One region of the Janibacter zhangyanbonis genome, then DNA from elsewhere that is predicted to be linked to it. Evidence: predicted binding sites of a transcription regulator. Region 1 holds the regulator's gene; the other holds the start of a gene.
The links. The regulator Rex, encoded in region 1, represses fermentation and respiration genes when NADH is low (regulators of the CRP and FNR family bind a similar motif). The targets are predictions, from matches to a motif close to CTTGTGAANNNNTTCACAAG.
Positions count from the first base shown of each region.

Region 2: ACQBJO_RS02690 (geranylgeranyl reductase family protein) is a predicted target of Rex. The motif match lies at 4,469-4,488, and genes of this name have one in related genera.

Region 1 covers NZ_CP191481.1:2,712,770-2,727,837, reverse strand. Annotated here, with positions in the region: gene ACQBJO_RS13360 (helix-turn-helix domain-containing protein) at 1-94, shown strand, start outside; gene ACQBJO_RS13355 (30S ribosomal protein bS22) at 245-343, shown strand; gene ACQBJO_RS13350 (NAD-dependent epimerase/dehydratase family protein) at 518-1,567, shown strand; gene ACQBJO_RS13345 (1-acyl-sn-glycerol-3-phosphate acyltransferase) at 1,567-3,099, shown strand; gene ACQBJO_RS13340 (glutaredoxin family protein) at 3,108-3,356, shown strand; gene ACQBJO_RS13335 (redox-sensing transcriptional repressor Rex) at 3,492-4,175, shown strand; gene ACQBJO_RS13330 (glutamyl-tRNA reductase) at 4,172-5,446, shown strand; gene hemC (hydroxymethylbilane synthase) at 5,443-6,402, shown strand; gene ACQBJO_RS13320 (uroporphyrinogen-III synthase) at 6,495-8,039, shown strand; gene hemB (porphobilinogen synthase) at 8,036-9,019, shown strand; gene ACQBJO_RS13310 (MarR family winged helix-turn-helix transcriptional regulator) at 9,019-9,495, shown strand; gene hemL (glutamate-1-semialdehyde 2,1-aminomutase) at 9,597-10,928, shown strand; gene ACQBJO_RS13300 (hypothetical protein) at 11,309-11,998, opposite strand; gene ACQBJO_RS13295 (succinate dehydrogenase cytochrome b subunit) at 12,135-12,851, shown strand; gene ACQBJO_RS13290 (fumarate reductase/succinate dehydrogenase flavoprotein subunit) at 12,869-14,857, shown strand; gene ACQBJO_RS13285 (succinate dehydrogenase/fumarate reductase iron-sulfur subunit) at 14,860-15,068, shown strand, end outside.
Region 2 covers NZ_CP191481.1:531,237-546,304, reverse strand. Annotated here, with positions in the region: gene ACQBJO_RS02710 (NADH-quinone oxidoreductase subunit D) at 1-1,276, opposite strand, end outside; gene ACQBJO_RS02705 (NADH-quinone oxidoreductase subunit C) at 1,276-2,091, opposite strand; gene ACQBJO_RS02700 (NuoB/complex I 20 kDa subunit family protein) at 2,088-2,675, opposite strand; gene ACQBJO_RS02695 (NADH-quinone oxidoreductase subunit A) at 2,697-3,059, opposite strand; gene ACQBJO_RS02690 (geranylgeranyl reductase family protein) at 3,141-4,451, opposite strand; gene ACQBJO_RS02685 (demethylmenaquinone methyltransferase) at 4,594-5,286, opposite strand; gene ACQBJO_RS02680 (isochorismate synthase) at 5,328-6,629, shown strand; gene menD (2-succinyl-5-enolpyruvyl-6-hydroxy-3-cyclohexene-1-carboxylic-acid synthase) at 6,637-8,388, opposite strand; gene ACQBJO_RS02670 (hypothetical protein) at 8,435-9,889, opposite strand; gene ACQBJO_RS02665 (hypothetical protein) at 9,882-10,199, opposite strand; gene ACQBJO_RS02660 (o-succinylbenzoate synthase) at 10,292-11,287, opposite strand; gene ACQBJO_RS02655 (VOC family protein) at 11,284-11,691, opposite strand; gene ACQBJO_RS02650 (GTP pyrophosphokinase) at 11,703-12,695, opposite strand; gene ACQBJO_RS02645 (oxidoreductase) at 12,718-13,551, opposite strand; gene ACQBJO_RS02640 (GntP family permease) at 13,645-15,066, shown strand.

The DNA of each region.
Region 1 (15,068 bases):
TGACCTTCCGGCCGTGCGGGTCGGTCGCAGCTTCCGCGTCCCGGAGGATGCGGTGCACACCTACCTCGAGACCTCGTTCATCGAGACCGCCTGATCGTCGTCGCAGCGCCCCGCGGCACGAGACGCCCGCGGGAGCGGATAGACTCTGTCGTCTGACTCGTAGCTCGGTGGGGCCTGCCCGTGCAGGATCGGCATCGCTCGAGCCACCACCGACCACATCGACCACGACAGCGAAGGACATCGCATGGGTTCTGTCATCAAGAAGCGACGCAAGCGGATGGCGAAGAAGAAGCACCGCAAGCTGCTGCGCAAGACGCGCCACCAGCGCCGCAACAAGAAGTGACCCGTACGAAGGGGGCCCGACCGGCACGATCCGGTCCGGCCCCCTTCGTCGTGCCGTGACGCTCGTCCCGTGATGGCCGTCTCCCCGGACGAGCCGCCGCAGACCGGCAGGCGTGACTAGGCTGCCGACCAGGCCACGTCCACTGTGGCCGGTGCCCACAGGAAGGTGTCCCCGGTGCCCGAGACCGTGCTCGTCGCAGGAGTCTCCCGCCACCTCGGCGGAGCCTTCGCCCGCCGTCTCAGCCGTGACGAGTCGATCGGCCGGATCATCGGCGTCGACGTCGTCCCGCCGCGTCACGGGATCGGCCGGGCCGAGTTCATGCGGGCCGACATCCGCAGCCCCCTCATCAGCCGGATCATCTCCGGCAACGACGTCGACACCGTCGTGCACATGGGCGTCATCGCCACGCCACGTGCCGGCGGCGGGCGCGCGACGCAGAAGGAGGTCAACGTCATCGGCACGATGCAGCTGCTGGCCGCCTGCCAGCGCGCCGAGTCGGTGACCAAGCTCGTCGTGAAGTCCACCGCGGGCGTCTACGGGTCGAGCCCGCGCGACCCTGCGATGTTCACCGAGGACATGTCGGCGAAGCAGATGCCGCGCTCGGGCTGGGCCCGCGACAGCGTCGAGGTCGAGGGCTACGTGCGCGGCCTCTCGCGCCGGCGACCCGACATCGAGATCACGACGCTGCGCTTCGCCAATGTCATCGGCCCCCGCATCCGCACCGCCTTCACCGACCACTTCAGCCTGCCGGTCATCCCGATCCCGCTCGGCTACGACGCGCGGCTGCAGTTCGTCCACGAGGACGACTGCGTCGACGCGATCGCCCGGGCCGTGACGATCCCCGGCATCGGCTCGGTCAACGTCGCCGGCGAGGGGATCATCACCGCCAGCCAGGCGGCCAACCTCGCCGGCCGCCCCTTCGTCCTCGTGCCCAAGGCGACGACCGGTGCCCTGACCGACGTGGCCCGCAAGTTCGGCCTCGTCGACATCGGCTCCGACCAGCTCGACTTCCTCACCTTCGGTCGTGGTCTCGACACGACCCGCATGCGTGAGGACCTGGGCTTCGAGCCCGCCTACACGACGCGCGCCGCCTACGAGGACTTCGCGCGGGCGACCAAGGGTCGGGTCCTGGACCGCCTCCCCTTCGCGCAGCCCGGCTGGTCGGCGGTCAAGGCCGCCGAGGCCGCGATGCGCTCCGTGTCCGCCCCCGAGAGTGAGAAGTGATGGCCGACAGCACCCCCGCCCCCGGCGCGAAGAAGAAGAGCACCGCGGCGAAGACGTCGACGGCCACGAAGAAGGCCACTCCGGCGAAGACGTCGGCCGCGAAGAAGACGACGCCGGCCAAGAAGTCCACCGCTGCGAAGAAGACCGCCACGAAGAAGCCTGCGGCCAAGAAGGCCAGCGCCGTGGCCGCGGCGGCGGACCGGGCCGGCGGCGAGCGCGCTCGCCGGCGCACGACCCCGCTGCTCACCGGACCCTCCGCCCAGGTCCCCACGACCACCAGCGCGAAGGGGGAGTCCGTCACCTCCTCGCGCTCCGCGACCTCCCGGCCGAAGAAGTCGTCGACGCCGCGCACGCCGCGCCTGACCGTCGTGCCCGGCCCCGACGGCGCGCCTCCGGCGGCCACGCCGACGACGTCGCGACGTCGTCCGCCGGCCCGGCGGAGCACCTCGACCCGCACGGCCGCGACCCGCACCGCCTCGTCGACTGCCGGCTCGCGCGGCTCTCGCACCGCGACGTCGGGTCGTCGACCCGTGGCGCCCGCGGTGCAGCCGGTCCAGCCGACGTCGACCCCGGGCACCCCGGAGAGCGGGCAGGCTCTCGTGCCGGGGCTCGCGGAGCTGCTGTCCGTGCTCCTGTCCGCCGGTCAGATGACCTCGCGCACGCTCGGCCAGGCCGCCGGCGCGGCGGCGGGGGAGGACTGGGAGCGGCGCTTCGCGGAGACGCTCCACTTCCTCCAGCGCCGGGTCAAGGGCGACTACGCCGTCGACGACTTCGGCTTCGACCGCGACTTCACGACGCACACCGTCTTCCCGGTGCTGCGGCTGCTCAAGGACAAGTGGTTCCGCGTCGAGGTCCGGGGCATCGAGAACATCCCGGCCGACAGCGGTGCCCTGCTCGTGTCCAACCACTCGGGCACCGTCGCGATCGACTCGGTCATCACCCAGCTGGCGATCCACGACGCCCACCCGCAGCAGCGCTTCCTGCGCATGCTCGGAGCCGACCTCGTCTTCCAGCTGCCGGTCGTCGGTGACGTCGCCCGCAAGACGGGTGCGACCCTGGCGTCCAATGCCGACGCGGAGCGGCTGCTGCGCGGCGGCGAGCTCGTCGGTGTGTGGCCCGAGGGCTTCAAGGGTGTCGGCAAGCCCTTCCGCGAGCGCTACAAGCTGCAGCGCTTCGGTCGGGGTGGCTTCGTCTCCGCGGCGATCCGCTCCGAGGTGCCGATCATCCCGTGCTCCGTCGTCGGGGCCGAGGAGGTCTACCCGATGATCGGCAACATGAAGACGGTGGCCCGTCTGCTCGGCGCCCCCTATGCGCCGATCACACCCTTCTTCCCGCTGCTCGGCCCGCTGGGTCTGATCCCGCTGCCGAGCAAGTGGATCATCGAGTTCGGCGAGCCGGTCGACGCGGCATCGCTCGGCCCGGCGGCGGCCGAGGACCCGATGCTCGTCTTCGAGCTCACCGACCAGGTGCGCGAGACGATCCAGCAGACGCTCTACTCGGTGCTCGTCACCCGCCGCTCCGTCTTCTTCTAGGAGGTCCGGTGCCCGCACTGCCCGATGCCCGCGTCGTCATGGTCGGCCGCGTGGGCTGCCACCTGTGCGACGAGGCCCGCGCGGTCATCGCGCGCGTCGTCGCCGAGACCGGCGACAGCTTCGCCGAGGTCGACATCGATGCCGACCCGCAGCTCGCGCGCTACACCGAGGAGGTGCCGGTGACCTTCGTCGACGGCCGCCAGCACGACTACTGGCGAGTAGACGAAGGGCGGCTGCGCGCGGCCCTGCAGCGCTGATCCGGGGGTGGTCGCCGGCGGTCCGTCCACGGACCGCGACGACTTTGTGCATTTGTTCACAAGAGCGTAATGTCGGGGCCGTTCGGTCGTTCGGCGCCGCTCGCCCCACGACCGCGAGAGGAGTCGAGCCCAGCCGTGTCCGTCGATCAGGCCGCCAAGCGGGAGATTCCCGACGCAACGGTCGCGCGACTTCCCGGATACCTTCGGGCGCTGGGTCAGCTGACCGCCCAGGACGTCCAGTCGGTCTCGTCCGAGGAGCTCGCGCACAGCGCCGGGGTCTCCTCCGCCAAGCTGCGCAAGGACCTCAGCCACCTCGGCTCCTACGGCGTGCGGGGCGTCGGCTACGACGTCGCCCACCTGACCTACCAGATCTCGCGGGCCCTCGGCCTGACCCACGACTGGCCCGTCGTCATCGTCGGCATGGGCAACCTCGGGCGCGCTCTCGCCTCCTACGGTGGCTTCGCGACGAAGGGCTTCAAGGTCGTGGCCCTGCTCGACCGCGACGAGCAGATCGTCGGCGAGAGCCTCGACGACCTCGTCATCCAGCCGATGGCGGCGCTGTCTGCGCTCGTCACCCCGGGCGAGGCGTGCATCGGGGTCATCGCGACGCCGGCCTCCTCGGCCCAGGCGGTCGCCGACCTGCTCGTCGACGCCGGGGTCAGCTCCATCCTCAACTTCGCCGCGACGGCCATCCAGGTTCCCGAAGGGGTGCACATGCGCAAGGTCGACCTGTCCACCGAGCTGCAGATCCTCGCCTTCCACGAGCAGCAGCGCGTGGGCGTCGCGGACGAGCTCATCGAGGAGGCGGCCGGCCGATGAGTCTGCTCGCCTTCGGGCTCAACCACCGACGTGCGCCCATCTCCGTGCTGGAGAAGGCCGCGCTCGACGAGGTGAGCCTCGACCGGATCCTCTCCGCCGCCGAGGCCAGCCCCGACATCTCGGAGCACCTCGTCGTCGCGACGTGCAACCGCACCGAGATCTATGCCGAGGTCAGCGGGTTCCACGGCGCGGTCGCCGACCTCACCGACGCCATGACGACCTCGACGGGCATCACGCACGACGACCTCAAGGAGCACCTCGACCTGCACTACGGGGATGCCGCCGTCGCCCACGTCTTCAACGTCGCCGCGGGTCTCGACTCGATGGCCGTCGGTGAGTCGCAGATCCTCGGCCAGCTGCGGGACGCGCTCGCCCGCGGCCAGGCGGGCGGTCACGTGGGCCCGAGCATCAACTCGCTCGTCCAGCAGGCCCTGCGCACCGGCAAGCAGGTGCACTCCGAGACGGGCATCGACGAGGTCTCCCGGTCGCTCGTCGGCGTCGGTCTCGATGCCGCCGAGCAGCACGTCGGCCCGCTCGCGCAGGCCCACGTCCTCGTCGTCGGCGCCGGCGCGATGAGCGCCCTCGCGGCGACGAGCAGCGTGCGCCGCGGCGTCGAGCGCCTCACCGTCGTCAACCGCACCCACGAGCGCGGTCTCGCCCTCGCCGAGCGGCTCGAGGGCACCGCCCGGCCGCTCGACGAGCTCGCCGAGGCGCTCGCGGACGCCGACATCGTCATCTCGTGCACCGGCTCGACCGGCCTGGCGATCTCGCTCGCCGAGGTCGCCGACGCCCAGGTCTCGCGTGGCGGTCGCCGCCAGGCCTACATCGACCTCGCGCTCCCGCACGACATCGCCCACGAGGTCGCCGGCCTCACGGGCGTCGTCCGGCTGGGGCTGGCCGAGCTCGGTGGGCTGCTCGGCTCCGGTGGCGCCGTGCCCGAGGTCGAGCAGGCCCGCTCGCTCGTCGGCGACGCCGTGACCAAGCACCTGGGGGCCCGGGCCGCCCACGAGGCCGCCCCCACCGTGCGCGCCCTGCGGGCCGCGGCCCAGCAGGTCGTCGAGCGCGAGCTCGCCCGGCTCGACCAGCGGGCCCCCGACATGACCCCCGAGCACCGGGCAGAGGTCGACCGCGCCGTGCACCGCATCGTCGACAAGCTGCTCCACCAGCCGACGGTGCGCGCCAAGGAGCTGGCCGTCGACGGTCGTCTCGGCGAGTACCAGGACGCCCTGCGCCAGCTCTTCGACCTGCACTCCGACGGAGGTGCGCTGTGACCTCCCTTCGCCTCGGCACCCGCCGCTCCGCCCTGGCCACGACCCAGTCCGGCCACGTCGCTGACGCCCTGCGGGCCGCCGGCCACGACGTCGAGCTCGTCGAGATCGTCACCGAGGGCGACACCAACCGCGCCTCGCTCGCGAGCATGGGCGGCACCGGCGTCTTCGCCAGTGCCCTGCGCCAGGCCCTCCACGACGGCGAGATCGACCTGGCCGTCCACTCGCTCAAGGACCTGCCGACGGCCCCCGAGCCGGGGCTGGTCATCGCCGCGATCCCGGCCCGGGTCGACCCCCGCGACGCCCTCTGCGCCCGCGACGGGCTCACCCTCGGCGAGCTCGGCGAGGGAGCCGTCGTCGGCACCGGCTCGCCGCGCCGGCGGGCGCAGCTCGCCGCCCTCGGCCTCGGGCTCGAGTTCCGCGACATCCGCGGCAACCTCGGCACCCGCCTCGACATGGTCGGCCCCGGCGACGAGCAGCTCGACGCGATCGTGCTCGCCCACGCCGGCCTGACCCGGCTCGCCCTGCGCGAGCGGGTCACCGAGGTGCTCGACCCGATCCAGATGCTGCCCGCGCCCGGCCAGGGCGCCCTGGCCGTCGAGTGCCGGGAGGACGACGAGGCGGTGCTCGCCGCCCTTCGTCCGCTCGACCACGCCGACACCCGCGCCGCCGTCACCGCCGAGCGGGCGATCCTCGCCGAGCTCGAGGCCGGCTGCGCCGCGCCCGTCGGTGCTCTCGCCGAGGTCGTCGACGACGTCGACGGCCCGGTGCTCTCGCTGCGGGCCGTCGTCGCCGCGACTGACGGCACCGCCGACCTGCGTCGGTCGGTAACCGGCCCCCTCGAGCAGGCCGAGGACCTCGGCCGCAGCCTCGCCCGCACCCTCGTCGCCGATGGCGCGCCCGCCATCGCCGACCTGTCCGCCACCCACCCCACGACCGCTTCGGAGCATGCCCAGTGACCCCCCAGCGCACTGCCACCGCCGCCACCACCGCCGCTCGCCGGCCGGCCCGCGTCGCCTTCGTCGGCGCCGGACCGGGTGACGCGTCACTCATGACCGTCGCCGCCGTCGACCTGCTCGGGCGCGCGGACGCGGTGATCACCGACCAGCTGACCAACGAGGCGATCGTCGCCTCGATGACGACCGACGAGGTCGAGGTCGTCGACGCCAGCCACGGCGAACACGGTCAGCAGCTGACCCACGCCTCGCGCGCCAAGCTCGTCGTCAAGACGGCCAAGGCGCACAAGGGCGGGCTCGTCGTGCGACTCATGGACGGCGACCCGGCGACCTTCAACGGCCTCGCCGAGGAGGCGCAGGCCCTGGTCAAGGCGGGCATCGACTTCGACGTCGTGCCGGGCGTCTCCTCGGTGAGCGCCGTGCCGACCTACGCCGGAGTGCCCCTCACGGCGCGGGGGACCGGTGCCCTGCACGTCATCAGCCTGAGCGGTGCGAAGCGTGCCGACCTGTCGGCCTCGGTCTCCGACGACATCACCCTCGTGCTCCTCGGGCTGCCCGAGCACCTCGGGCCCGCCTTCGGCGAGCTCGTCGCCGCCGGCCGCGCCGCCGACACCCCCGTCGCGCTGACCCGGGGCGGCACGACGACGCAGCAGGCCACCCGCCAGACGACGCTCGAGGAGGCCGCCGACGCGCTGCACGATCTCGAGGAGCCGATCCTCGCGGTCATCGGCTCGACCGTCGCCATGCGCGAGGCCCTCTCGTGGTTCGAGACCAAGCCGCTCTACGGCTGGCGCGTGCTCATCCCGCGCACCAAGGACCAGGCCGGCCCGATGACCAAGCAGCTGCTCGGCCACGGCGCGACGAGCGAGGTCGTCCCGACGATCAGCGTCGAGCCGCCGCGCACCCCGCAGGCCGTGGAGCGGGCCGTCCGCGGCCTCGTCACCGGTCGCTACCAGTGGATCGGCTTCACCTCGGTCAACGCGGTCAAGGCGATCCGGGAGAAGTTCGAGGAGTTCGGCCTCGACGCCCGCGCCTTCTCCGGCCTCAAGATCGCCGCCGTCGGTGGCGTGACGGCCGACGCCCTGCGCGAGTGGGGCCTGGAGCCCGACCTCGTGCCGACCGGCGAGATGTCCGCCCGCGGCCTCCTCGAGGAGTGGCCGCCCTACGACGAGGTCCTCGACCCCATCGACCGCGTCTTCCTGCCCCGCGCCGACATCGCGACCGACACCCTCGTCGCCGGTCTGCAGGACATGGGCTGGCAGGTCGACGACGTCACCGCCTACCGCACCGTCCGGGCGACCCCGCCGCCGGCGCCGGTGCGCGACGCCATCAAGCAGGGCGCCTTCGACGCCGTCGTCTTCACCTCCTCCTCGACGGTGCGCAACCTCGTCGGCATCGCCGGCAAGCCGCACCCGTCGACGGTCATCGCCTGCATCGGGCCGGCCACGGCCAAGACCGCCGAGGAGGCCGGCCTGCGGGTCGACGTCCTCGCCCCCGAGGCCACCGGCGACAGCCTCGTCGAGGCCCTGGCCGAGCACGGCCGCGAGCTCGCCGCTGCGGCGGCCGAGTCCGGCGAGGAGCCCATGCGACCCAGCCAGCGGCGCAAGAAGTCCACCGCCCGGCGGAAGGCGAAGGGGTGACCGGGCCCGTCGTCCGGCCGCGACGACTGCGGGGGAGCATCCCCCTTCGTCGTCTCGTGGCGCAGACCCGGGTGCACCCGGCCGACCTCGTCCTGCCGGTCTTCGTCCGCGAGGGCATCGACGCGCCGGTGGAGATCACCTCGATGCCGGGCGTCGTCCAGCACACCCTCGAGTCGCTCGTCGACGAGGCCCGCGCCTGCGTCGAAGCGGGCATCGGCGGGATCATGCTCTTCGGCGTGCCGGAGGCCAAGGACGCCCGCGGTTCCGGCGCCGACGACCCGCAGGGGATCCTCAACATCGCCACCCGCGCCGTCGTCGATGCCGTCGGCGACCGGCTCGTCGTCATGACCGACCTGTGCCTGGACGAGTTCACCGACCACGGTCACTGCGGCGTGCTCACGACGACCCTCGACGGGCGCAGCGTCGTCGACAACGACGCGACCCTCGAGCGCTACGCCGACATGGCGCTCGCCCAGGCGGAGGCCGGCTCCCACGTCCTCGGCCTGTCCGGGATGATGGACGGCCAGGTCGCCCACGTCCGCGCCGCGCTCGATGCGGCCGGCCACACCGACACCCTCGTGCTGGCCTATGCGGCGAAGTACACCTCGGCGCTCTACGGACCCTTCCGCGAGGCGGTGCAGTCCTCGCTGAGCGGCGACCGCGCGACCTACCAGCAGGACCCGGCCAATGCGACCGAGGCGCTGCGCGAGATCGAGCTCGACCTCGCCGAGGGCGCCGACATCATCATGGTCAAGCCGGCGCAGCCGCACCTCGACGTCATCGCCGCGGCCGCCGAGGTCTCGCCGGTGCCCGTCGCGGCCTACCAGATCTCCGGCGAGTACGCGCAGATCGTCGCGGCCGTCGAGCGTGGCTGGATCGACCGCGATGCCGCGGTCATGGAGTCGGTGCTGCACATCAAGCGGGCGGGCGCCCAGATCGTCCTCACGTACTTCGCCCTCGAGCTCGCCGGGCGGCTGTGATGGACGAGGTCTGGCTCGACGACGACCAGCAGAAGCACTGGCGTGCCTACCTGCGCGGTTCGCGTCTGCTCGAGCGGGCGCTCGTCGACGACCTCGCGCCGCTCGGGATCCAGCTCACCGAGTACGAGCTGCTGTCGATGCTCTCGGAGTCGCCCGACCAGCGCACTCGCATGTCGCGCCTGGCCGACGACATCATCCAGTCGCGCTCGCGCGTGACGCACACCGCGGCCCGCCTCGAGAAGCGTGGCTGGGTCGAGCGGTGCCGGTCGACCGACGACGGTCGTGGCGTCGAGATCTCGCTGACCGACGCGGGGCGCGAGGCCCTCGAGAGCATCGCCGAGCAGCACGTCGCTTCGGTGCGCCGTCACCTCGTCGACGTCCTGACGCCCGAGCAGTTCGCCGCTCTCGGGGGCGCCATGGCCGCGCTGCGCGATCAGATGGCGCCGCAGCACCACGAGATCGGGCTCGACGACTGAGCCTTCGAGACGGTTGCTGCGCAACCTCCTCAGGGAACGCGGGGGTGGTGGCGCGCTACCTCGTCCGGGAGCGTGCGGGTGGGGTTTGGGAGACTGGGCGCATGACGTCCTCCACGACCGCATCCCAGGCACTCTTCGACCGCGCGCGAGAGGTGATCCCGGGTGGGGTCAACTCGCCGGTCCGGGCCTTCCGCGGCGTCGGCGGGGTGCCGCGCTTCATCGACCAGGCGAAGGGAGCCTGGCTCACCGACGTCGACGGCAACCGCTACGTCGACCTCATCTGCTCGTGGGGCCCGATGATCCTCGGTCACGCCCACCCCGACGTCCTCGACGCGGTGACGCAGGCGGCGGTCAAGGGCTTCTCCTTCGGCACCCCGAGCGAGAACGAGGTGGCCCTCGCCGAGGAGATCGTCGACCGGGTCGCCCCGCTGGAGCAGGTGCGGCTCGTCTCCTCGGGGACCGAGGCGACGATGTCCGCCCTTCGCCTGGCACGTGGTGCGACCGGACGATCGGTCGTCGTGAAGTTCGCCGGCTGCTACCACGGCCACGTGGACGCCCTTCTCGCACAGGCCGGTTCGGGCGTCGCGACCTTCGCCCTGCCCGACTCGGCAGGGGTGCCGGCCTCGGCCGCCGGTGAGACGGTCGTCCTGCCCTACAACGACCTCGGCGCCCTCGAGGAGCTCTTCGCGGTGCGCGGCGAGGAGATCGCGGCGGTCATCACCGAGGCATCCCCGGGCAACATGGGCGTCGTGCCGCCAGCGCCCGGGTTCACCGAGGCCCTGCGCAAGATCACCGCGACGCACGGTGCGCTGCTCATCAGCGACGAGGTGATGACCGGGTTCCGCGCGAGCCGCTCCGGCTGGTACGGCCTCGAGACGTCGGCGCAGGGCGCCCACCCCGGTGGCTACCCGAGCGGCGCCCCCGACCTCTTCACCTTCGGCAAGGTCATGGGCGGCGGCTTCCCGGCCGCGGCCTTCGGCGGCCGCGCCGACCTCATGGCGCGGCTCGCGCCCGACGGTCCCGTCTACCAGGCCGGCACCCTGTCGGGTAACCCCGTCGCGACCGCCGCCGGCCTGGCGACCCTGCGCGCGTGCACCGAGGAGCTCTACCCCCGGCTCGAGACGACGGCCCGCACCATCGCCGACGCCGCCTCCGCCGCCCTGTCCGTCGAAGGCGTCGCGCACACCGTCCAGTGGGCCGGCTCGATGTTCTCGATCTTCTTCCGCGACGAGCCGGTGCGCTCCTTCGCCGACGCGCAGGACCAGGACACGACCGCCTACGGGCGCTTCTTCCACGCGATGCTCGATGGCGGCGTGCACCTGCCGCCGAGCGCCTTCGAGGTGTGGTTCGTCTCCGACGCCCTCGACGCCGAGGCCCTCGACGTCATCCGCGCCGCGCTGCCCGCCGCTGCCAAGGCGGCCGCTGCCGGCTGATGCGTCGGGTTGGGTGCCGGCAGGTGCGGCCCGGCGCTGGGCTGGGCCGGACCCCACCTCTCGTCCCGGCGTCGTCTCCCAACGCCTCCTGAGGAAGGTCGCGCGGCGCCCGCCTCGACGAGGTCTCTGCCCGCCTGACGGCGTTGGTGTCACCTGGTCCCCCTTCTCCGGGCAACCGACTGGCGCCAACGCTGCCAGGTGACATCAACGCTGTCGGGGGACGCGTGCATCGTGCGAAGGGAGTTGGCCGGGAAACCTGCTGATGGCCGGACATCCTTGAACGGGCCGAGATGTCTGGAGATGACCGCGCAATTGCCCGGCCACGTCCGTTGATCCCGGCCACGTCAGCTCTTCCCGGCCATCCAGCCAGCGGGGTCAGGTCAGGGGCGGGTGAGGTAGAGGGCGTAGGTGAGGGTGCGCCCTTCGCGCTCGACGTCGAGGAGGACCTCCTCGGTGGTGCCGAGGGGCTCCAGCGCTGCGCGGAGGTCGGGCTCGCGCTGGGCCGCCCAGATGGCGAGGGTGCCGCCGGGGCAGACCTGGTCGAGGGCGGCGCGCAGGGCGTCGGGGGAGTAGATGCGCTCGTTGCCCTCGTGGACGAGGAAGCTCGGGCCGTTGTCGACGTCGAGCAGCACGAGGTCCCACGGGCCGACGGGAGTCGCCTGCCCACGCAGGACCGGTGCGACGTCGCCGGCGTGGACGCTCACCCGGGGGTGTCTGGCCACGAGGCCGAGCGTCGGCGCGAGGCCGAGGCGGGCCCACTCGACGAGGTCGGTCTCGATCTCGACGACGTCGACGTGGCGCACGCGCTTGTCCTTGAGGACCTGCCACGTCGTGAAGCCCAGCCCGAGCCCGCCGACGAGCACCCGCTCGGGGGAGTCGGTGCGGGCGAGGGACTCGAGCGCGAGAGCCGCCTCGGTCGAGGTGTCGAGGCTGTCCATCGCGAAGACGCCGGCGACGACGAGCTCGTGGACGAGCGACCCGCTGCCGTCCGGGTGCGGACGCTCCCGAAGCGCGATCTCACCGCGCGGGGTCGTCGCGGACACGAGGGTCTGCGGGGGTGCGTCGTCCATGGGTCCACCTCTCGCTCAGGCCCGGAATTCCGGGACATTTCTGTTGTCTATTACGTGACGGTAACCGGGGCAACATCACACCGCGAGAGGCGTACCCGGGTGCGTGTCGGCGCTCACAAGGCGGTACCTTGAGCCCGTGGCTACTACGACCCTCCCCGCGAAGAAGAAGGGGGTGGCGTCCTCCTCCATCGGGCTGAAGTTCCTCATGGCGGGCACCGGCGTCATCTTCCTCCTGTACGTCCTGTTGCACATGTACGGCAACCTCAAGGCGCTGGCCGGGCAGGAGGCGTTCGACGAGTACGCCCACCACCTGCGCACCTTCGGTGAGCCGATGCTCCCGTACTCGGGTCTGCTGTGGGTCATTCGGGTCGTGCTGATCCTCGCGCTCGTCGGCCACGTCTACGCGGCGCTCAAGCTCATCGGTCGCAACAACGCCGCCCGGCCGGTCAAGTACCAGGTGAAGAAGAACCTGTCGTCGACCATGGCCTCGCGCACGATGCGCTGGGGCGGTCTGGCGCTCTTCATCTTCGTGATCTTCCACCTCATCCAGTTCACGATCGTCAAGCCGAACCTCTACGGGTCAGGCACGAGCGCGGAGGCGATCAAGGAGTCGCCCTACGTGATGATCAGCGCGGCCTTCGCGATGTGGTGGGTCCTGCTCATCTACGTCCTGGCGATGGTGGCACTGGGGATGCACCTCTACCACGGCGTCTACAGCGCGTCGCAGACGCTGGGCCTCAACGGCACCGCGGTCGCCCGCGCCCGCGCCCGTGCGATCGGGACGGTGCTCGCGGCGGTCATCGTCGTCGGCTTCCTGATCCCGCCGGTCTACATCTTCATCGACAGCCTCTGAGCAGGAGCAACGAACACATGACTGACACGCTCAGCGAGTACTTCACCGAGGGCGCCCCGATCGCGGACGCCAAGGCGCCCGACCAGCCCATCGAGACGATGTGGACCCAGCACAAGTTCGACAACGCGCTGGTCAACCCCGCCAACCGTCGCAAGCTCGACGTCATCATCGTCGGCACCGGCCTCGCGGGTGCCTCGGCCGCCGCGACGATGGGAGAGGCCGGCTACAACGTCAAGAGCTTCTTCTACCAGGACAGCGCCCGCCGCGCGCACTCGATCGCCGCGCAGGGTGGCATCAACGCCGCGAAGAACTACAACGACGACGGCGACTCGACCTACCGACTCTTCTACGACACGGTCAAGGGCGGTGACTACCGCAGCCGCGAGACCAACGTCTACCGACTGGCCGAGGTGAGCACCAACATCATCGACCAGTGCGTGGCGCAGGGTGTCCCCTTCGCCCGTGAGTACGGCGGTCTGCTCGACAACCGCTCCTTCGGTGGCGTCCAGGTCGCCCGCACCTTCTACGCCGCGGGCCAGACCGGCCAGCAGCTGCTCATCGGTGCCTACCAGGCCATGGAGCGCCAGGTCGCCAAGGGCACCGTCACGGAGTACAGCCGCCACGAGATGCTCGAGGTCGTCCTCGTCGAGGGCGTCGCCCGCGGCATCATCGCGCGCGACATGGTCACCGGCGAGATCGAGACCCACCTCGCCGACGTCGTCGTCCTCGCGACGGGTGGCTACGGCAACGTCTTCTTCCTCTCCACCAACGCGATGGGCTGCAACGTCACCGCCGCGTGGCGGGCCCACCGCAAGGGCGCCTACTTCGGCAACCCCTGCTACACGCAGATCCACCCGACGTGCATCCCGGTCTCCGGCGACCACCAGTCGAAGCTGACCCTGATGTCGGAGTCGCTGCGCAACGACGGTCGCATCTGGGTGCCCAAGAAGGCCGAGGACTGCGACAAGGACCCGCGCGAGATCCCCGAGGCGGACCGCGACTACTACCTGGAGCGGATCTACCCGGCTTTCGGCAACCTCGTGCCCCGTGACATCGCGTCCCGCCAGGCGAAGAACATGTGCGACGAGGGCCGCGGCGTCGGCCCGCTCGTCGACGAGGTCGACCAGGACGGCAACAAGCGCCAGATGCGCCGCGGTGTCTACCTCGACTTCGCCGCCGCCATCGAGCGCATGGGCCGCGAGACCGTCGAGGAGAAGTACGGCAACCTCTTCGACATGTACGCGCGGATCACGGGGGAGAACCCCTACGAGGTGCCGATGCGCATCTACCCCGCCGTGCACTACACGATGGGTGGCCTGTGGGTCGACTACGACCTGCAGACCTCGATCCCGGGCCTGTACGCGATCGGTGAGGCCAACTTCTCCGACCACGGCGCCAACCGCCTGGGCGCGTCGTCGCTCATGCAGTGCCTCGCTGACGGCTACTTCGTCCTGCCCAACACGGTGCGCAGCTACCTCGCCAAGGGCCCCTTCGACAAGATCTCCGAGGACCACCCGGCCGTCGTCGAGGCCAAGGCAGCGGTGACCGACCGGATCGAGAAGTTCCTCTCGATCAACGGTGAGCGCAGCGTCGACTCCTTCCACCGCGAGCTCGGCCGCATCATGTGGGAGTACTGCGGCATGGAGCGGACCGACGCCGGTCTGCGCAAGGCCATCGGCCTCATCCGTGACCTCAAGCAGGAGTTCTGGACCAACGTCCGGGTCCTGGGCGAGGCCGACACCCTCAACCAGAGCCTCGAGAAGGCCGGCCGCGTCGCCGACTTCCTCGAGCTCGGTGAGCTCATGTGCATCGACGCGCTGCACCGTCGCGAGTCCTGCGGCGGCCACTTCCGCGCCGAGTCGCAGACCGAGGACGGCGAGGCGCTGCGTCACGACGACGAGTTCGCCTACGTCGCCGCCTGGGAGTTCGGCGACGACGCACCCGTCCTGCACAAGGAAGACCTGAACTACAAGTTCATCGAGCTGAAGCAGCGGAGCTACAAGTGAGCATGGAACTGACCCTCAAGATCTGGCGCCAGGCCGGGCCCACGGCGAAGGGCGAACTCGTCACCTACCAGGTGAAGGACATCTCCCCGGACATGTCCTTCCTCGAGATGCTCGACGTCCTCAACGAGCAGCTCATCGCCGAGGGCACCGAGCCGGTGGCCTTCGACAGCGACTGCCGCGAGGGCATCTGCGGCATGTGCGGCCTGATGAT
Region 2 (15,068 bases), 1.3 Mb from region 1:
ACATGGCCGCGACGGCCTGCAGGTTGTTGAAGCTCGGGTCCCGGAAGTGGGCCCGGTAGGGGCGGGTGCCGCCGTCGGACACGACGTGGCAGCCCAGCTCGCCCTTCGGCGACTCGACGGCGACGTAGGCCTGGCCGGGCGGAACCCGGAAGCCCTCGGTCACGAGCTTGAAGTGGTGGATCAGGGCCTCCATCGAGGTGCCCATGATCTCGCGGATGTGGTCGAGGCTGTTGCCCATGCCGTCGCCGCCCACGGCGAGCTGCGAGGGCCACGCGACGCGCTTGTCGGCGACCATGACCTGGCCGGGGTTGCGCTGCAGCTCGTCGGTCACCTGCTCGACGATCTTGAGGCTCTCGCGCATCTCCGCCAGGCGGATCGCGAGCCGGTCGTAGGCGTCGGCGCCCGTGCGGGTGATGACGTCGAAGTCGTACTTCTCGTAGCCGCAGTAGGGCGTGAGCTTGCGCAGGTCGTGCGGCAGACCGGTCGAGCGCAGCACCGGGCCGGTGATGCCCAGGGCGGTGCAGCCGGTGAGCGAGAGCTCGCCGACGCGCTTGGTGCGGCCCTTGAGGATGGGGTTCTCGAGGAGGAGCTGCTCGAGCTCGCCGATGCCCTTGCGCACCTGCGGCACCATCTCCCGGATCTTGTCGATCGCGCCGTGCGGCAGGTCTTGGGCGACGCCGCCGGGGCGGATGTAGGCGTTGTTCATCCGCAGGCCGGTGATGTTCTCGATGACCGACAGGATCCGCTCGCGCTCGCGGAAGCTGATCGTCATGATCGTCGTCGCGCCCATCTCCATGCCACCCGTGCCGAGGCAGATGAGGTGGCTCGAGATGCGGGTCAGCTCCATCATGAGCACCCGGATCACGCTGGCCCGCTCGGGGATGTCGTCGGTGATGCCGAGGACCTTCTCGACCGCGAGGCAGTAGGCGGCCTCCTGGAACATCGGCGTCAGGTAGTCCATGCGCGTGCAGAAGGTCACCCCCTGCGTCCACGTGCGGAACTCCATGTTCTTCTCGATGCCCGTGTGGAGGTAGCCGATGCCGGCGCGGGCCTCGGTGACCGTCTCGCCGTCGAGCTCGAGGATGAGGCGCAGGACGCCGTGCGTCGAGGGGTGCTGCGGACCCATGTTGAGGACGATGCGCTCCTCGGGGTTCATCCCGAGCTCGCCCATCTCCTGGTCCCAGTCACCGCCCTGGACGTTGACGATGCGGCCCTCGGCGAGGTCGTCGGCGCCCGGGGTCGCGTGGACCCGGCCACCCTGCGTGTGCGTAGCCATCAGTTGTACGACCTCCGCTCGTCGGGCGGCGGGACGGTGCCGCCCTTGTACTCCACCGGGATGCCGCCCAGCGGGTAGTCCTTGCGCTGCGGGTGCCCGGCCCAGTCGTCGGGCATGAGGATGCGGGTGAGCGCGGGGTGCCCGTCGAAGACGACGCCGAACATGTCCCACGTCTCGCGCTCGTGCCAGTCGGCCGCGGGATAGGTCTCGACGATGCTCGGGATGTGCGGGTCGGCGTCGGGGGCGGTGACCTCGACGCGCAGCCGCCGACCACCGTGGGTGATCGAGAGCAGGTGGTAGGCGACGTGCAGCTCGCGCCCGCTCTCCTGCGGGAAGTGCACGCCGGAGACCGACATGCACATCTCGAAGCGCAGGTCCGGCCGGTCGCGCAGGGCGCGCATGACGACCGGCAGGTCCTCGCGGGCGACGTGCAGGGTCAGCTCGCCGCGGTGGACGACGACCTGCTCGAGCAGGTCGCCCCCGGTGGCGTCGGCGAGCCGGTCGACGACCTCGTCGAACCAGCCGCCGTAGGGGCGCTCGCTCGCGCCGGGGAAGGCGACGGTCGTCTTGAGCCCGCCGTAGCCGGAGGTGTCCTGGCCGTTGCGGGCGCCGAACATGCCGCGACGCTCGGCGCGCACGACGGGGGCGTGCGCCGGGTCGACCTCGCCGGCGCCCTCCCCTTCGACATTGCTGTACTCGACCGGCTGGTTGCCGCCGGTCAGACCCTGGGTCGAGGGGAAGCCCTTGTTGGCGGTGCCGCTCAGGCCGACGCCGTCCGGGTGGACGCCCTCGGCGGGCTTGTCGATCTCGCTCATGCCAGGAGGTTCCTTCCGAGCAGGCCCTCGTGGTCGTGCGTCGGGGGCTGCAGCTCCGTCGGGGTGGCGCCGAGGGCAGCCTGCTCCGCGGCCCGGGCGGCGGCGACGCGGTTGACACCCAGGGGCGTGCTCTGGATCTGCTGGTGCAGCTCGATGATCGCGTTGAGCAGCATCTCCGGGCGGGGCGGGCAGCCGGGCAGGTAGATGTCGACGGGGATGATGTGGTCGACGCCCTGGACGATCGCGTAGTTGTTGAACATGCCGCCGGAGCTGGCGCACACGCCCATCGAGATGACCCACTTGGGGTTGGCCATCTGGTCGTAGACCTGACGCACGACGGGGGCCATCTTGTTGCTCACCCGGCCGGCGACGATCATCAGGTCAGCCTGGCGCGGGGTCGCGGCGAAGCGCTCCATGCCGAAGCGGGCCAGGTCGTAGTGCGGCGTGCCGACGGCCATCATCTCGATGGCGCAGCAGGCCAGCCCGAAGGTCGCCGGCCAGATGGACGCCTTGCGCATGTAGCCGGCCAGCGCCTCGACCGTCGTGAGGGCGATGCCCGACGGCAGCTTCTCTTCGATCCCCATTGATCCGTCTCCTCGTCCTCGTCAGTCCCACTCGAACCCACCGCGGCGCCACACATAGGCATCCGCGATGAAGAACGCGTTGAACAGGAACAGCACCACGGCAGCGAGGGTGAAGGCCCCGAGCTCGTCGAAGGCGACGGCGAAGGGGTAGAGGAAGAGCGCCTCGATGTCGAAGATGATGAACAGCATCGCGGTCAGGTAGTACTTGACCGGGAAGCGGCCGCCCTCGGCGGCCTGCGGCGTCGGCTGGATGCCGCACTCGTAGGCCTGCGCCTTGGCGGCGTTGTAGCGCGCCGGGCCCACGACCAGGCTCGTGCCCACGGACACGAGCGCGAAGCCGAGACCGATGGCGAAGAGGATGAGCAGCGGGATGTACGGGTTCATCACTGCTCCCGCCTTTCTTCCGTCATGTGATCCAGTCCACGCCCGATCCTAGGGGTGACGCCGGACACACCCGACACCGCCTCACGCATCGGGGGCCACCCGGGTCATCAGCTGGACGAGGCGGTCGTCGAGACCCCCACCCTTCTCCTCCGGGAGGTTGGCCATGAGCTTGAGCATGAACTTCATCAGCGTCTGCCGGGGCAGGCCGTACTTCGTCGCCAGCCGCATGATCTCGGGCTTGCCGATGAGCTTGGCGAACTGCGCGCCGAGCCGGAAGTAGCCGCCGTGCATGTCCTTCATCCGGGCGACGTAGGACTGGAGCACCCGCTCCCGGTCCGCGGCGGTCGGCCGGGCGAGGGCCTGCACGATGACCTCGGCGGCGGCGTGACCGGCCTCGAGGGCGTAGTCGATGCCCTCGCCGTTGAAGGGGTTGACCATGCCACCCGCGTCGCCGACGAGCATGAGGCCGTCGGCGTAGAGCGGCTGGCGGTTGAAGGCCATCGGCAGCGCGGCCGCGGTGATCTCGCCGGTGATCGTGCCCTCGTTGATGCCCCACTCCGGCGGCATCGTCTCGACCCAGCGACGCATGACGTCCTTGTAGTCGGTGCGACCGAAGGCCTCGGAGGTGTTGAGGACACCCAGCCCGATGTTGGAGCGCCCGTCCCCCAGCCCGAAGAGCCAGCCGTAGCCCGGCATGAGGATGCGCCCCCCTTCGGGCGTCGTCGACCACAGCTCGAGGTGGCTCTCGAGGTACTCGTCGTCGTGGCGGGGCGTCTCGTAGTAGGCGCGCACGGCGACGGCCATCGGCCGGTCCTCGCGCTTCTCGCGGCCCATCTTCACCGACAGGCGCGAGGAGACGCCGTCCGCGGCGACGACGACGGGGGCGCGATAGGTCTCGGTCTCGCCCGTGGCCCGGCCGCGCTCGTCGACGACCTTGGCCACGACGCCGACGATCCGACCGGACTCGTCACGGATCGGCTCGGAGACGTTGCGCCCCTCGAGCAGCTCGGCGCCGCAGGAGGCGGCGTGGCGGGCCAGGACCTCGTCGAGGTCCGCGCGGGCCCGGACCATGCCGTAGCCGGGGAAGGAGGTCACGTCGGGCCAGTCGAGCTGAAGCCGCATGCCGCCGCCGATGATCCGCAGACCCTTGTTGTGCGCCCACCCGTCGGTCTCCGACAGGGGGACGCCGAGGTTGATCAGCTGGCGCACCGCGCGCGGGGTGAGCCCGTCACCGCAGATCTTGTCGCGGGGGAAGCGGGACTTCTCCAGCAGGACGACGTCCTTGCCGGCCTTCGCCAGCCACGCGGCGGTGGCGCTGCCACCCGGGCCGGCTCCGACGACGATGACGTCGACACTGCGGTCTCCGTCGGCCGCAGGCAGTGCACTGGTCACGAAAGGTTCCTCAGCTGCTTGTGAAGCAATTCACGATCGCGTGTGACACTACCCGGCAGGAACTTCGGCGGTCACACAGGTAGACCTAACCAACCACCACCGGTCGTCGAGGTGCGACGAAGGAGCCTCGAGACGGCGCGCCTCAGGCCTTGCTCGCCCGATGCAAAGCCACGATCCCGCCCGTCAGGTTGCGCCACTCGACGCCGCCCCAGCCGGTGCCGGTGATCATCTGCGCGAGCTGCTCCTGCGCCGGCCAGCTCTGGATCGACTCCGCGAGGTAGACGTATGAGTCGGGGTTGGAGCTCAGCCGCCGGGCCACCGGCGGGAAGGCCGCCATGAGGTACTCGGAGTAGATCGTGCGGAAGGCCCGGTTGACCGGCTGGCTGAACTCGCAGATGAGCAACCGCCCGCCGGGCCGGGTCACCCGGAGGAACTCGCCCAGGGCGACCTCGGGCTCGACGACGTTGCGGAAGCCGAAGGACATCGTCACGACGTCGAAGGAGGCGTCGGCGAAGGGGAGCCGGGTCGCGTCGGCAGCGGTGAAGTCGAGCTCGGGGCTCTGCACGAGCCCCTGGCGCAGCATGCCGAGGGAGAAGTCGGCCGAGGCGACCTGCGCGCCGGCGCGGCGCAGCGGCAGGCTCGAGGAGCCGGGGCCGGCGGCGATGTCGAGGATGCGCTCCCCCGGCTGCGGGTCGATGGCCTCCACGACCGCCCGCCGCCACAGCCGCGTCTGACCCAGCGACATCACGTCGTTCATCAGGTCGTACTTCGCGGCGGTCTCGTCGAACATCGCGGCGACGTCCTTGGGGTCCTTCTGCAGGGTGGCGCGGCTCATGTCCTCATCCTCGCACCCGCCGCCGTAGGCTGATGCCCGACATGTCATCGCCTTCCCCTGCCGACGCCCCCACCCCCACCGGCGTCCCCCACCCCGCGCTCGTCGTCCGCACCGTCGCCGTCCCCACGGCCAGGGTCGCGGACCTCCTCTCCCTCCTGCCGGAGCCGGACGACGCGGGCGACGTCGTCTCCTGGGTGCGCAAGGGCGAGGGCTTCGTCGGCTGGGGCCGGGTCGCGACCTTCCGGGCGAGCGGCCCCGACCGCTTCGACCGGGCGCAGGAGTGGTGGCGGCAGGTCACGGCCGAGGCGATCGTGCGCGACGACGTCGACGAGCCGGGCACCGGGCCGATCGCCTTCGGCTCGATGGCCTACTCGCGGCGCTCGCAGACCGAGTCGGTCCTCGTCGTGCCCGAGGTCGTCGTCGGCCGGCGCGGCTCCCTCGCGTGGGTCACGACGATCACGACCGATGCGACGGTCCCCGCGGCCGACCAGCCGCTCGAGCGCCAGCCCGAGCCGCGCACCCCCGGCGCCGTGGACTTCGCCGACCTCGACCTCACCGCCGACCGCTGGGCCGCCGCGGTCGACGAGGCGGTCGCCCGGATCAGCGCCGGCGAGCTCGACAAGGTCGTGCTCGCCCGCTCCGTGCGGGCCACCGCGCAGCAGCGCATCGACCCCCGGTGGGTCCTCGCCCGTCTCGCAGAGGACTACGACACGACGTGGGTCTTCGCCGTCGACGGTCTCGTCGGCGCCACCCCCGAGATGCTCGTGCGCCTCGAGCGGGGCCTGGTCACCTCGCGGGTCCTCGCCGGCACGATCCGCCGCACCGGCGACGACAGCCACGACCTCGCCCTCGCCGGCTCCCTCGCCCGCAGCAGCAAGGACCTCGAGGAGCACGAGTACGCCGTGCGCTCGGTCGCCGACGCCCTGGCGGCACACACCTCCTCGATCAACGTGCCGGACTCCCCCTTCGTCCTGCACCTCAACAACGTCATGCACCTGGCGACCGACGTCGCGGGAGTCGTCGACGACGACTCGACCTCGCTCGCGCTCGCCGCCTCGCTGCACCCGAGCGCCGCGGTGTGCGGCACGCCGACCCTCGTCGCCGACGGGGTCATCGCCGAGCTCGAGCAGATGGATCGCGGTCGCTATGCCGGACCCGTCGGCTGGATGGACGCCTCCGGTGACGGCGAGTGGGGCATCGCGCTGCGCTGCGGCGCCTACGAGAGCGCGTCCTCGCTGCGCCTCTACGCCGGGTGCGGCATCGTCGCCGGCTCGGTCGCGGCCGACGAGGTCGCCGAGTCGGCGGCCAAGCTGCTGCCGATGCGCACCGCCCTCGGCGGCTGACCGACGGTCAGCCGCCCAGCGTCGCCACGACGGTCTTGCGAGCGAGTCGGCCCGCCTCGCGCCGCGCGGCCCCGTCGACGGGCACCCGCACCACCCGGATCCCCTCGCTCGGGCGCGCCACGAGTGCGGTGAGCTGCTCCGCCGACGTCGCCGTCGTCGCCGGCACCCCGTGGGCGGCGCAGAGCACCTCGATGTCGGTGCCCGTCGGTGTCGTGAAGAGCCGGCGCATCGGTCCCGCGAGCGCGTCGGCGCCGTACTCGAGCGTGCCGAAGATGCTGCCCCCGTCGTCGTCGACGACGACGAGGGTCAGGTCGGGGCGCGGTTCGTCTGGCCCGACGAGCAGGCCGTTGGCGTCGTGGAGGAAGGTCAGGTCGCCGAGCACCGCCACCGTCGGCCCCGTGCGGGAGAGGGCCAGCCCGACGGCCGTGGAGACGCAGCCGTCGATGCCGGCGAGCCCGCGGCTGGTGACGACCTCGACGTCGGCGCGCACCCGGGCGACGCCGTGGGCCACGTCGCGGGCGACGCTGCTGCTGCCGAGGAAGAGCGCGCTGTCGTCGGCGAGCGCGTCGTGCACCGCCCGGGCCACGGCGGGCCCGTCGAGCGTGGCACCGGTTGGGGCGAGCGCGGCGGCGACCGTCTCGCCTGCAGCAAGCCACTCGTGGGCGAAGGGGGTCGGCTCCTGCCCCGCCCCCTCGGTCCGCAACGCCGCGAAGGGGTGGACTGCCGCGGCCGCGTGGGCGGCGTCGGCCCAGCCGTCGGCGCCGGGCTCACCGCTCGTCACGACCTCGACCCGCAGGCCCGGCGTGCGGGTGAGCGCGGGCACGGACCGGCCGAGGGTGGGCCGGCCGACGACGACGACGCGCGAAGGGAGGTGCCCCCCGACCCACTTCGTCGCGGCGAGCAGCCGGTCGCCGTGCGGCAGGACGAGCGGGCTGGTGCCGGGGCCGGGCTCGGCGATCACGGGGGCGCCGTGGTGCTCGGCCCAGGCGAGGGCGGCCGCCCGGTGCTGCGCCGTGGGCAGCTCGCCGATGACGACGAGAGTCCGCTCGTCGTGCGCGAGCGGGGTCGCGGCGCCGGAGAGGACCTCGGGCGGTGCGGGCAGGGCGAGCGACGGGTCGCCGCCCGGGCGCCCGGCGCGCGCCGGGTCGAGGTGATCCCGACCGGATAGCCGGTCGCCGGTACCTCGACCCGACGGGTGGTCGTCCGGCGCGAGCGGGTCGCGGAAGGGCACGTCGAGGTGGACCGGGCCGGCCCACCCCTGGCCGGTGAGCGCACCGGTCGCGGCGGCGACGGCGCGGGCCGCTGCCGTGCGCCAGGCCGGCGTCTGCCGCTCGGGGTCGGCGGGGGTCTCGAGCTCGAGGGCCAGGCGCACGGCACCGCCGAAGACGCCCGGCTGGACGGTCGCCTGGTTGGCCCCGACCCCGCGCAGCTCGGGCGGCCGGTCGGCGGTGAGCAGCAGCAGGGGCACGGCGCCGTGGTGCGCTTCGAGGACCGCGGGGTGGAGGTTGGCGACCGCGGTGCCGCTCGTCGTGATGACCACGGCGGGGCGGCGCGAGGTCTTGGCCAGCCCGAGCGCGAGGAAGGCGGCGCTGCGCTCGTCGACCCGCACGTGCAGCCGCAGGCGCCCCGCCGCCTCGAGGTCGTGGGCGGCATAGGCCAGCGGGGCCGACCGGGACCCGGGGCACAGGACGACCTCGCGCACCCCGAGGCGAACGAGCTCGTCGAGCAGCACACGGGCGGCGGCGGTCGAGGGGTTCACCCGCCCGATCCTGCCACTGGCACCCGTCGTGTCCGACGACGACCGCTCACCGGCGGGCGACGTCGTAGTCGGCGGTGACGGTCGTGGCCAGCGGTGACCCGACGAAGGGGGCGGCGCCGTCTCGCCAGGCCTGCACCGACGGGTCGTCGCTCGCGTCGACGAGACGGGCCGTGTCGACGTAGGTCGCGTTGTCGTGCGCCTGCGACGCCCGACCGTCGGGCCCGAGGTCGTCAGCGAGGGACCGCTCGACGGTCACCCAGCCACGGCGGTCGGGGTTGTCAGCGCCCTCGAGACCGGGCACGAGGTCCTCGTCGTGCTCGAGGCTGAGCACGCTCACCTCCTCGGGCACGGCGAGCGAGGCGACGGGCGCCCCCGAGGTGACGACGTGGGTGACCCGGTGGCGGGAGCGGAAGGTCGGGTCGGCGGCGAGCGCCGCCGCCGTGAGCCCGCCCTGGCTGTGCCCGGTGAGCATGACCCGGCTCGTGGTGCTCGTGTCGCCAGCGCGGCGACGGGCGTCGTCGAGGGCCCGCGCGACCGCCTGCATGACGAGCGGACGCCGACCGGCGACGAGCAGCGCATTGGTCGTCATGTCCCAGGGGTTCTCGCCCGCGCGCGGGTCGAAGGTCTGCGTCCCCGGGACGTCGACGACCCAGCTCCAGCTGCCGTCGGGCCCGCGGATGCCGGTGACCCGCACGCGGGAGCCGCCCGAGGTGGGGCCGTGGTTGGACACGAGGTCGGCAACCCCGGCGGGCGGCCGACCTGCGAACGACGGCCGCGCGCTCACGCGGACCGACCGGCCCGACTCGTCGAGGGCGATGCCCCTGGTCGCGGCGAGCACGACACCGAGCGCGTCGGCCTCGTTGCGCGGCGGGTAGGGCACCCCCGCGCGGCCGCTGCGCCAGGCGAGCAGCACCCCGAGCGCGGGCACACCCTCACCGAGGCCGATGAGCAGCCCGTCGAGACCGTCGGCGGCCGCTGGCACGAGCCACGGGTGGTCGAAGAGGATCTCGTCGACCTCCTGCCCCAGCCCGAGCCCGACCGCGACGGCCGCATCGCGTCCGGCGGGGGTGGAGAGCACGACGGCGGCCACGGGGGCGGCAGCCACCGCGACCCCGAGGGCGACCGGCGCGACGGATCGCCCGACCCACCGCCCCACCTCGGTTGCCACCCCGTCGGCGAGGGCCTCGACCACGCGCTCGCCCTCGCGATAGGCCCGGACCGCGGCCCGAGTCGCGACCCCGGTGGCGGCGACGTCGACCGACAGGCCCGCTGCCCCTGTGGGCCCGGCGCAGGTCAGCACCGCCCGCTCGACGGCGAGGTATTCGAGCGGCGCTGTGAGCGCCGCGAGCTGCACCCGCGGGTCGAACCCGACGAGCCCCACGGCGATGGCGACCTCGCCCACCTCGGTCGCGACCCGGCCCAGACGGTCCGCCGCGACCTCGAGCTCGTCGAGTGCTACGGACAGACCCGCTGCCCCACCGCTCACCCTGATCTCAGCCACGGCCGATCACCTCGATCGGCCAGTCACCGGCGGTGACGTCGGCGTCTCCCACGAGGTCGATCCGCCGCCGCGCGGCCGCCTCGAGATCGCGGACCAGCCCGGCCGCCGCGCGCAGCCGACGAGCGAGCCCGCGCAGGTCGCCCGCGTGCTCGTCGACCCGGTCGTGGTGGAGCACCGCCGCCTCGCCGCGCCAGGTCGTCGACGTGGCGGTGCGCGCCTGCACGGCGCACACCTCGATCCGTCCGGCCGCCTGCTCGAGACGGGCCGCGACATCGGTGAGGTCGACGGGGTTGAGGGGCGAGATCTGCATGTCGCCAGCCAACCCCGGCCCGTCGACGTGCGGCCGGGCGCGCCCCGGGCTGTGGACGGACGACTGCAGTGCGGCGCGGCTGTGGACGAACCTCAGGCGCGGGCCGCCCACGCGGCCCGGACCCGCTCACGCCACCACGTCACCCGCTCCGGCGGCGCGGCGTGCGTCGCCAGCAGGTCGGGCTCGACGACGACATCCCGCACGGCCAGGGCCCCACCCGCGGGGACGAGCGGGTCGCTCGTGACGTCGGCCGTGAGCAGGGCGGCGGTGCCGAGACCGCAGGCGTGCGGCAACTCGGGCAGCGCCGCGGCGAGCGCGACGCCGGCGCGCAGGCCGACGCTGGAGTCGATGGCCGAGGAGACGACCGCGGGCAGGCCGCAGTCCTCGACGATGCGCAGCGCGGAGCGCACTCCCCCGAGGGGCGCGACCTTGACCACGACAACGTCGGCCGCCCGCAGCCGCGCGACCTCGAGCGGGTCCTGCGCCTTGCGGATCGACTCGTCGGCGGCGACCGGCACGTCGAGGCCCTGGTGGGCGAGCTCGACGCGCAGCCGGGCGAGGTCACGCACGTCGGCGCACGGCTGCTCCGCGTACTCGAGGTCGAAGGGAGCCAGCCCGGCCAGCGCATCGGCGGCCTGGGTCAGCGACCAGCCGCCGTTGGCGTCGACCCGGATGCGGGCCCCGGGCCCCATGACGTCACGCACCGCGGCGACCCGGTCGAGGTCGTCGGCGAGGGCCTGGCCGCGCTCGGCGACCTTGACCTTCGCCGTCGTGCACCCGTCGTAGCGGGCGAGCACCCCGGCGACCTCGTCCGCCGCGACGGCCGGGACGGTCGCGTTGACAGGGACCTCGTCGCGCTGCGGCTGCGGCCACCCGGCCCAGGCCGCCTCGATCGCCGCATCGAGCCAGCGGGCGGCCTCGGCCGACCCGTACTCGACGAAGGGGGCGAACTCCCCCCACCCGAGCGGCCCGCGCACGAGCGCGACCTCTCGCTCCTGCACCCCGCGAAACCGCGTGGCCAGCGGCAGGACGACGACGTGCAGCCCGTCGAGGAGCTCGTCGACGGTGCCCGGACCGGCGCCGCTCACCGGTCGCGGGAGGAGAGCACGCAGAACTCGTTGCCCTCCGGGTCGGCGAGCACGGTCCACGTCACCTCGTCGTCGTCCTGACCGACGGCGGCGCGGGTCGCTCCCTTCGCCAGGAGCGCCTCGATCTCCGCGTCACGGTCCTGGTCGACGTGCGGGGCGAGGTCGATGTGCAGGCGGTTCTTCACCGTCTTGCCCTCGGGGACCGGGACGAAGCTGAGCATCGTGCGGCGGGCCAGCCACGTCGCGGTCTCGTCGACGGGGTCGGGACTCGCCTCCGGCGGGAGCACCTCGCACTCGTGCTCGTCCTCGTAGCCGATCCGCCACCCGAGGACCTCGGCCCACCAGCGGGCCAAGGCCCGGTGGTCCCGGGCGTCGACGGTCAGCGAGTACAGGTGCAGGGCCATGCCCCCTGACGTTAGTCCGCGAGGCGGGCCAGCCGGGCGCGCAGCAGGGCGAGCCGGTGGGCGTTGCCGTGGAGCGCGATGTAGCGCTCGCCGTAGACCGACAGCAGGGCGTCGTCGAGGCGGCGCACGGCACCCGGCGGGTAGCGGTAGCCCATGTGGTGGTCGATGGCGGGGACGTCGACCTCACGCAGCACCTCGCGCAGCTCGGACAGCGAGCTGATGCCGAGCTCGAGCAGCAGGCCGCTGATCCACGCGTAGTGGTCGGTGCGCGACCAGCCGGCGTCCGTGAACTGCCCGGCGAGGAAGGCCGCGAGGTCGGTCGGGCTGATCCGCGGGTCGTCGTCGTCTCCGTCGGCCGGTGAGGTCAGCTCGTCGCGATGCCGGTCACGGATCGCGGAGAACTGCTGGTCGGCGAGCTCGAGCAGCCCGGCCGCAAGGGTGAAGCGGCGGTCGAAGTCGGGTGCGTGCTCGGCCGAGACCGAGCCCTTGTAGCGCACGTCGTGCTCGAACTCGGCCCAGGCGTGCTGGAGCACGGTGCGGATCTGCACCGATGCGGGACGCTCGGGCGGGATGCCCGGCTCGTCCCGGTCCTCGCCCAGCCCGACGAGCAGGTGCCGGCTGGAGTAGCCGAAGCGTCCGGCCGCCGCCGTCTCCTGGCCCATGTCGCGGTCCTCGTGGACCTCGAGCTGAGAGGAGAGCAGCTGGGCTACCGCATCGACGTCGGCGAGGACATAGGTGACGACCCGCACCCCGACCTGGTCGGTGATGTCGGTGAGCGGCTTCGGGTGGGCCATCCGGCCACCGGGCAGCCGGCGGGCGGCCTTGCCCGCGAAGGACTCGACCGACTTCGTCCGACCCGTGACCGTCAGGTAGTTGATACCCGCGTCGTCGAGCAGCCGGGTGACGAGCGCGACGTAGGCGTCGGTGACACCGCGCAGCTCGTCGAAGCTCGCGGCGTACCGCTGGACTGCCCGGCGCACCCGGGTCGACTGCGTGGTCGCCATGGGGGACAGCCTGCCTCAGTGCTCAGCGTCGGTGTGTGCCGAACATGCGCCCCATCACCGCATCCATCACCGGGCTGGGCACGACCTTGGTCGCCGCGACCATCGCCCGGGCGGACGCGGGCACCTGGTAGCGGCTGCGCGGTCGTCGCGCCGTCGCCGCGTGGACGATCGCGTCGACGACGACGTCGACCTCGGCCGCGTCGGCGCCGAACATCCGCTCGTGGGCCCGGGCCATCCGGCGCGCCTGCGCGGCATAGGCGCCCGAGCCGGAGTACTCCGCGAGCGAGTCCGCCGCGATGTCGCCGAACTCGGTGCGGATCGCCCCCGGCTCGATGATCGAGACGCGCACCCCGTGCGGCGCCAGCTCCATCCGCATCGCGTCGCTGAGGGCCTCGACCGCGTACTTGCTCGCGTGGTACCAGCCGCCGAGCGGCTCGCTGACGTGGCCGGCGACGGACGCGATGTTGATGATCCGACCGGAGCCGGCAGCGCGCATGTGCGGCAGCACGAGCTGACTCATCCGTGACAGGCCCAGCACGTTGACCTCGAGCTGGCGGCGGGCGACCTCGACCGGCACGTCCTCGACCGCGCCGAAGACCGAGTAGCCGGCATTGTTGACGAGGACGTCGATGCGTCCGTGCTCGGCGACGACGTCGTCGACGAGGGTCACCATCGACTCGTCGTCGCTGACGTCGACGACGTGCGGCGTCACCCCCTTCGCCCGGAGGGACTCGAGTCGCTCCAGACGCCGGGCGGCGCCGACGACGGTCCACCCCGCTCCCGCGAGTGCGACGGCGGCGGCCTCGCCGATGCCCGAGGAGGCACCGGTGACCAGGGCGACACGTGAGTCGGTCATGGGTCCATGAGACGCGAAGGGGGTCGGCGCCGCCAGTCCCGAGGAGCGGGCTGCTGGTGTGACGGTGCTCACGGACGCGTAGGGTCGGCTGCCGTGGACATCGCACTGACGCTCGTCGCGATCGCCCTGGCGATCGTGCTCATCCTCCGCTTCAAGGTCGACCCGGTGATCTCGCTGATCATCTCCTCGGTCTTCCTCGGCCTGTCGGCGGGGGTGGGGCCGGCCGACACGGTCGCGGCGATCACGACCGGCTTCGGCGAGATCATGGGCGAGGTCGGTCTGCTCATCGGCTTCGGCGTGCTCATCGGCTCGCTCCTGCAGGCGACGGGCACCTTCCGCGCGCTCGTCGAGATCATCGCGCGACGGGTCGGCCGCAAGCTGCCCTATGCGATGACCGCGGCGCTCTCGGCGATCTTCCCCTCGATCTACGTCGACGTGCAGGTCGTCCTCGCCTCGCCGATGGCGCGGCAGGCGGCACCGGTCGTCGACCGTCGCAAGGGCCTGCCGTGGCTCGCCGGCGCGATCGGCATCGGCATCTTCGCCGGCTACGTCTTCGTCGTGCCGGGCCTGGCTGCGGTCGCCGTCGCCGGGCAGCTGAAGCTCCCGCTCGGCGAGTACCTGATCTTCGGCGCGCCGATCGGCATCGCCACGGCCCTGCTCACGACCTTCCTCTTCCGCCTGCTGCTGCAGACCCGCTTCTGGGACGAGCGCACCGACGTCGACCCCGACGAGGAGGAGCACCCCGACAACCCGGGCCACGCCGCCTACCTCGCCCGCGGGGAGGTCGGCCACGACGGCACCGGCCACAGCGCCGACGCCGACCTCGACGACCCGGATGCCGTGCCGGAGCGGGCGCTGCGCCTGCCCCTGCTGCTGCGCCTGACGCCGATCCTCGTGCCGCTCGTGCTCATCGCCTTCGGCGCCTTCATGGACCTCTTCGACGCGAGCAATGCGGTCATCGCCTTCGTCGGCGACGCCAACATCGCGCTCTTCATCGGCCTGCTCATCGCCTTCGTCATCGGCCGCTCGACGCTCGGCTCCGACGGCACCGAGCACGCCCTGTCGGGTGGGTTCCGCACGACCGGCGAGATCCTGCTCATCACCGGTATCGGCGGCTCGCTCGGCGCGGTCATCACCGAGACCGGCCTCGACAAGACGCTCGAGGGCCTCTTCTCCGCCGACGCCGGCGCACCGGTGCTCATCACCGTGCTGCTCGCGTGGTTCATCGCGGCCCTGCTGCACTTCGCCATCGGCTCGGTCTCGGTCGGCGCGATCACCGCCTCGGGCATCATCGGCCCGGTCGTCGCCTCGACGGGCGTCGAGCCCGTCGTCGTCGCCCTGGCCATCGCCTCCGGCGCGATGTTCGCCCTGCACGTCAACAGCAACTTCTTCTGGATGTTCAAGTCGCTGCTCGGCCTGTCGACCAAGGGCGCGCTCAAGACGCTCACCCTGGCCACCTCGCTCGGGGCCGTGGTCTCACTGCCGATGGTCCTGCTGGCGAGCCTCGTCGCCTGACG